DNA from 3 places in the Achromobacter sp. 1011791174 genome. Region 3 is predicted to be linked to each of the others. Evidence: predicted binding sites of a transcription regulator. Region 3 holds the regulator's gene; each other region holds the start of a gene.

Region 1 (2,258 bases), on a different contig from region 3:
TGGCCGTGCCGGTGCTGGCGGGGTCGGCCGCCTATGCCGTGGCCGAGGCCGCCGGCTGGCCGGGCAGCCTGGACGCCCGTCTGGACAAGGGCGAGGGCGCGGCCTTCTACGCGATCATCGGCGCGGCCACCATGGGCGGAGTGGCGCTGTGCTTCACCCCGCTCGATCCGGTGGCGGAACTGTTCTGGGCGGCGGTGTGCAATGGCGTGATCGCGCTGCCCATCATGAGCGTGATGATGCTGCTGGCGTCGCGGCCCAAGGTCATGGGCGCGCATGTCATCGGTCCCGGCCTGCGCCTGGCGGGCTGGAGCGCCACGGGCGTCATGGCGCTCGTCGTCGTCGCCATGCTGGCCACGCTCTAGCGTCCCTGGAGCATCGCGCCGTCGGCGGCGCAGGCGGCCGACGCGTCGCTGCACAGGAACATCGGCACCTTGATGAACAGGCTGCCCGACAGGGACAGTCCGCGCGCCAGATGGTCGTCGGCCAGGATGAAACCGGCGATCGGTCCTGGCGCCGGACCGCGCGGCCCCGTCAGGGCCTGCTCGTCCAGGATCTGGATGGCGCCGTTCTCGCCCTCCACCCAGCCCGGCGCGGCCAGGAACGTCTGCAGTGCGTCCTGTGTCGAAAAGAACAGGACGAGGGACTTGCCGTCCAGGCCGAGTATGGCCCCGGGCGGACCGGCGATAACGTTGTAATAGGTGCGTTCGCCGCCCGCCTCGATCAGCACGCCGCGCCCATAGGCCACTCCCAGGATGCCGCCATCCGCCCGCAGGCCGGGCACGATCAGCGTGCCGAAGGCGCGGGCCAGCACGGCGCGCGCCCGGGGAGACAGCCGGTACAGGCGTAACAGCACGGCCTCGGACTCCTGATCGACGCGCGCGAGCATGGCAGGCGAGACGCTCATCGGGCTCCTGGCCGGTTGCGCCCGGGCGCCGGCCGTCGGCAACAGCATGAGCAGGACATGGAACAGCACGAGGGCGAGGCGCGTTTTCATACCGGCTCCCTGATCTTGGGCAAGTGTCCGGCGGCCCCTTGCCGTCCGGACGGACAAGTCCATTGACGCATGGCCGCGCCCGCCCGCTGTTGACAACAGTCAAGCACGGCGCCTCGGGGCGGTGCTACACCAAGGCATCGGCGCGGCCATGCGGGCCGATGCGCCAGCATCACGAGGACGCGCCATGACCGAGCCTGGGGATATTTCGGATCTGGTCTATGCGGACCGCTACGCGTGGCCAGGCGAGTCGTTGCGGATCGATACGTACCGCCGGGTGGCAATCGCGCTGGCGGCGCGGGAGGCCGGACCGGAGCGGGAGCGCCACGCCGCCCTCTTCCTGGAAAATTTCCTCGCCGGCGCGATCGGCGCGGGGCGCATCATGGCCAATGCCGGCGCCGCAGACGGCGACGGTGACGGCGGGGCCACCATGGTGAACTGCTTCGTCCAGCCTGCCATCGATCCCGGCCTGGGCTGGCCGCAAGGCCTGGATGCGGCGCTGGCCCGCGCCGTGCGCACGATGTCCATGGGCGGTGGCGTCGGCTATGACTTCAGCCCTGTGCCGCCCGCGGACTCAGGCGCGGGTCGGGGCGGCGCATGCGCCGTCATCGACCGCTACGACCAGGCCTGCCAGGCCCTGGCCACGCCGGCCAGGCGCCGGCGGGGCGCGCAGATGGGCGTACTGGCCTGCGATCATCCGGACCTGCCCGCCTTCCTGCGCGCCAAGGCCGGACGGCGCCGCTGGCCGACCCTGAACCTGTCGGTCGCGCTGAGCGACCGCTTCCTGCGGGCCGTGGAGAACGACGAGGCGTGGACCCTGCGCCATGCCTGCCCGCCGGCGGGCGGACAGGCATCACAGCGAGGCGTGCGTGGCGACGATGGAACCTGGCCCTATGCCCGCCTGCCGGCGCGGCGGCTGTGGGAGGCGCTGACCGCCGCGGCCTGCCGGGACGCTGAACCGGGGGTGCTGTTCGTGGACACGATCAATGCGCTGAATCCGCTGCGCGACAGCGAACGCCTGTCGGCCACCAACCCTTGCGGCGAGCAACCCCTGCCGCCCCATGGGAGCTGCGTGCTCGGGCCGATCAATGTGTCGCGCTTCGTGCGCAATCCGTTCGGCGCGAACGGACCGCCCGGCTTCGATTTCAGCGAGCTGGGACGACGCGTGCGGATACAGGTGCGCCTGCTGGACAACGTGCTGGACCTGACCTGCTGGCCTTTGCCGGAGCAGGCGGCCGAGGCCCGGGCCAAGCGCCGTATCGGCGTG
Region 2 (2,258 bases), on a different contig from region 3:
GGCTGGTGGGTTCCTCCAGCGCGTGGTCGTCGGCGCCATCGACCTTGAAGCGACCCTTGCACAGCGTCGGATAGGCGGCTGGCTCGCCCGGCTCGTAGCGGTCGATCAGGATGCCGTTCAGGCGCGCGTCCATGCGGCCCTTGTCCTCCACCCAGCGCACCGCGTGCGCGGGCGAACAGACGCCCTTGTTGTTGGGGGAATCGCCGGTGGCGTAGGACGACAGCAGGCAGCGGCCCTCGGCCATCACGCACAGGCTGCCGAAGCCGAACACCTCGACCTCGACGCTGACCTGTCCGCAGATGCGGGCGATCTCGGCCAGCGTCAGCACGCGCGGCAGCACCACGCGCTTGATGCCGAACTGCTCCTTCATCAGCTCGATGGCGTCGGCGTGCGTGGCCGAGCCCTGCACCGACAGGTGCAGCCGCAGGTCGGGATAGCGGTCGCTGGCATAGCCCAGCAGGCCCGCGTCGGCCATGATGACGGCGTCCGCGCCCAGCGAATGGGCCGCGTCCACCGCCGCGCGCCATTCCTCGCCGCGCCCGGCCTGCACGAAAGTGTTGATGGCGAAAAGGACCTGCCGCCCGCGCGCATGGGCCAGCTCGACGCCGGCGCGGATGTCGTTTTCGGTGAAATTCAGCCCGGCGAAGTTGCGGGCATTGGTGGCGTTCTTGAGGCCCAGGTAGACCGTGTCCGCGCCCGCTTCGATAGCGGATTTGAGCGCGGCCAGGCTGCCGGCCGGAGCCACCAGTTCCATGGGTGAGGTTCGCGTTTGCATGCCGGCCAGTCTAGGGGCCGGTGCCGGGCGCGGCCTTGTCGCAGATCAAACGGCGGCGGGCCGGCGTTTGCGGCGCATCAGTCCGCCGGCGGGCGCGCGCGCCGCGCGCTCATTCCTCGACGTGCAGCCCGTGTTCCACCGCGTACACGGCGACCTGCACGCGGCTGGTGAGGTTGAGCTTCTTCAGCACGTTCTGCACATGGATCTTGACCGTGCTCTCGCTCACGTCCAGCTCGCGCGCGATGACCTTGTTGCTGGCGCCGCGCGCCAGATACTGCACGATCTGCGTCTCGCGCGCGGTCAGCCTTTGGCGCTCGCCCTGCCCCGCCGGCTGCGCGCCGGCCTGGGCCTGGCCACGGAACTGCTCGACCAGCTTGGCGGTCATGCTTTGCGCGATGACCGGCTCGCCGCCCGCCGCGCGCCGGATCGCGCTGGTGAGCGCCTCGGCGTCGATGTTCTTGACCAGATAGCCGCGCGCGCCGTCGCGCAGCGCCTGCCCCAGCTCGTCGGCCTCTTCCGAGACGGTCAGGATGATGACCGCACAGGAAGGCAGGTCCTGCACCAGCAGCTGCAGCGTTTCCAGGCCGGACAGGCCCGGCAGGTTCAGGTCCAGCAGCACCACGTCGGGCTTGAGTTCCTTGGCCCGCTTCAGGCCCTCGACGCCGTCGCCGGCCTCGGCCACGATCTCGAAATCGGGCTGGCGCTGCAACAGCAGCCGCAGGCCCGAGCGAAACAGCGTGTGGTCGTCGACAAGAAGGATTCGGATGGACATGTTATTGCATCGTTCAGTTATGGAAAGCACCGCCCACCCCCCGTCTCGCAGGCCGTGGCTCAGCTCCGCCGGGTCGCGCGGAGCCGGCTTTGCCGGTCCGTGGCGACGCCCCCTGGAGGGGGGCCGCCCAGGTGGGAAGCGCGCAGCGCTTCGGGGGTGGGCCACCTCCCTCTAGGCGGCCTGGCGTTCGGCTCCGGGCAGGGTCAAGAGGACTCGCGTGCCCTGACCCGGCCGCGATTCGAGTTTTATCACGGCGCGCATCCGCGCCGCGCGTTCGCGCATGATGTGCAGGCCCACATGCGCCTCGCCACGAGCGGCCACTTCCTCGGCGTCGTAGCCCTGCCCGTCGTCGCTGATGTCGAGCACGAAATCGCGCCCGTCCTCGACCTCGACGCGCACGCGCGCGGCCTCGGAGTTGTGCTCGAGGTCGGCTTCGCGCTTTGCGGCCCTCGACGCGCACGCGCGCGGCCTCGGAGTGCTTGCGCACGTTCGACAACGCCTCCTGCAGGATGAACAGCACCTGCAACTGCTGGTCCGGCGCCAGCGGCGCGCCCTGGCGCTCGCCCACTGCCAGCTCGGTATCCATGCCGGTCTGGCGACGGAAGCGGTCCACGGTGTCCTCGATCGCCACGTATAGATCGCCCTGCGACAGCTTGCTGCGGAAATTGGTCAGCAGCTCGCGCACGTCCTGGTAACTTTCGTCCACGCCGG
Region 3 (2,258 bases):
CTGGCGATGTAGGTGTCGCCCCGGCGCGCGGCTTCCTTGTCGGTGCGCGTCAGCACGCCCTGCAGCTCGCGGCCGACCTGGACGTTGTCATCGCCCTGCACCTGAGGCAGGGACTTGAGCGCCTGCTCGATGGCCGGCTGCAACCGGTTCACGGCGACGCCGGCGCGCGCCAGCAGGCTACCGGCCCCGCTGTCGGGATCGGACAGCAGCGCGGACAGCACATGTATGGGCTCAATGTAGGGATGATCGTTGCGGGCGGCCAGGCTCTGGGCGTCCGCCAATGCCTGTTGGAACTTGGTGGTAAGTTTGTCGAATCGCATAGTGGTCGTTTGGCTTGTTGAGGAGCCTGACCGATGCATCGCCGGCTGGCTCGATGACCTGAATATGCGGCCGGGACGGGGAATTTCAATACCCTGCCGGCCTTGCGGACTCTATCGACGTGCGGCAACCTGAGGAATCATGAGCATATACGTTTTTGTCTACGGCACGCTACGCGCGGGCGAGATCAACGACCTGGAGCGGACCGCCTCCGACCGTGGACTGCCGGCGGTACGGCGGGTCGGCGCGGCCAGCGTGCCGGGCCGGCTGGTCGACTTCGGCGCCTGGCCCGGCCTGATTCCCGTGGCTGACGGGCGTCGCGTCCTAGGAGATATCTATCAGGTCGAGCCGGCCCATATCCAATTGATGGACGAGATCGAGGACTACCATCCCGGCCGGCCCGGCTGCTTCCTGCGCCGCGACGTGCTGGCGCGCCTCGCGCAGCCGGGCCCGGACGGCGCGGAGCTGCCCTGTCAGTACTACCCGATAGATCCCGCGCGGCGTGGCGCCGCCAGCGACATCGCGGCCGTCGATCACGTCACGGACTGGGTCGTTTACCGCCACGCGGGGAACGCTCGCGCGGCGTCCCTGTCCAAGGACGCCGCGAGCGCGTAAGACACCCGTAGTAACAACGGACTACAATACCAATTGTCATCACGCTTCATGCCCGCATCGGCTACCCGCCGCTCGACGGGCGCTATAGAGGTCAATATGCAAAAAAGGGTCCCCGTAGCCCCAGATGCCGCCCATTGCTCCACGTGTATGCTGGGACACGTGTGCGTGCCCGTGGGCATGGCAGCCGCCGAAGTAGAAAAGCTGGACGAACTGGTGAAGGAACGCGTGCGCCTTGAAAAGGGCAAGACGCTGTACTCGCTGGATCACCCCCTCGACGCGGTCTATGGCGTGCGCTTCGGCAGCCTGAAGACGCAGCTCGAAGACGCGACTGGCCAGATCCAGATCACCGGTTTCCACCTGCCCGGCGAGATCGTCGGCATGGACGGCATGCTCGAGGGCAAGCACGTGTCGGCCGCCGTCGCCCTGGAAGACTCCGAAGTCTGCGTCATTCGCCTAAATGAAGTCGACCGCGTCGCCGCCCACCTGCCCTCGCTGCAGCAGCAGTTCCGCCGTCTGATGAGCCGCGAGATCACGCGTTCGCACCAGATGCTGGCCTCGCTGGGCTCGATGCGCTCCGAGCAGCGCCTGGCGGCTTTCCTGCTGAACCTGTCGCAGCGCTACGCCTCGCTGGGCTATTCGTCCACCGAATTCGTGCTGCGCATGAGCCGCGAGGAAATCGGCAACTACCTGGGCCTGACGCTGGAAACGGTGAGCCGGCTGTTCTCGCGCTTCGCGCGCGATGGGCTGATCCGCATCAACCAGCGCGAAGTCCGCATCCTCGACCAGCCCGCGCTCAAGCAGCTGCTGGGCCAAGAAAGCTGCTGAAGCCGCCCATGCGCCGCGCGCGCGCCTTCCTGCCGGCCGCCAGCCTGATGCTGGCGGCGCGGGCGGCCCCGCTGACGGCCGCCGCGCAGACGCCACTGCCCGACCCCTACGACTACGACGAATCCGCCCCCGCGCCCAAAGCGGCCAAGCCGACGCGCTGGCAGACCGTCGAGCTGGGCAAGCCGGGCCATCGCTACAAGATCCCGGTCTACGCCAACCGCCCGCTGGGCAAGGGCGAACTGGCCGACATCAAGCAGGTGGTGGTGGTGATCCACGGCGTCAAGCGCGACGCCGACCGCTATTACGAATACGTGACCGACCTGCTGGAACGCAATCCGGAGCGCGCGCGCGACACACTGGTGCTGGCGCCGCGTTTTTCCGGTTCCATCGATTCCGGTTTCGCCGGCATGGCGGCATGGCGCAAGGCCAGCTGGGAAGAAGGCGAGGACAGCGTGCAGGCCGCCGGCCGGCCGGCGCCGGTCAGCTCGTTCCAGGTTCTG

What was found. The regulator FNR, encoded in region 3, switches genes on or off when oxygen is low (the NO sensors DNR and NnrR bind a similar motif). The targets are predictions, from matches to a motif close to TTGATNNNNATCAA.
Region 1: the regulator FNR is predicted to act here: its motif matches at 1,084-1,097, upstream of AC6LJ5_RS19260 (lipid-binding SYLF domain-containing protein).
Region 2: the regulator FNR is predicted to act here: its motif matches at 811-824, upstream of ubiU (ubiquinone anaerobic biosynthesis protein UbiU).

Annotation. Positions count from the first base shown of each region.
Region 1 is NZ_JCBANH010000058.1:16,335-18,592, reverse strand. Features, by position in the region: gene AC6LJ5_RS19265 (NRAMP family divalent metal transporter) at 1-362, shown strand, start outside; gene AC6LJ5_RS19260 (lipid-binding SYLF domain-containing protein) at 359-994, opposite strand; gene AC6LJ5_RS19255 (adenosylcobalamin-dependent ribonucleoside-diphosphate reductase) at 1,179-2,258, shown strand, end outside.
Region 2 is NZ_JCBANH010000096.1:8,615-10,872, forward strand. Features, by position in the region: gene ubiU (ubiquinone anaerobic biosynthesis protein UbiU) at 1-775, opposite strand, end outside; gene AC6LJ5_RS24855 (response regulator) at 885-1,547, opposite strand; partial or broken gene AC6LJ5_RS24860 (type IV pili methyl-accepting chemotaxis transducer N-terminal domain-containing protein) at 1,719-2,258, opposite strand, start outside.
Region 3 is NZ_JCBANH010000141.1:2,317-4,574, forward strand. Features, by position in the region: gene clpB (ATP-dependent chaperone ClpB) at 1-320, opposite strand, end outside; gene AC6LJ5_RS28660 (gamma-glutamylcyclotransferase family protein) at 460-933, shown strand; gene fnr (fumarate/nitrate reduction transcriptional regulator Fnr) at 1,030-1,758, shown strand; gene AC6LJ5_RS28670 (hypothetical protein) at 1,767-2,258, shown strand, end outside.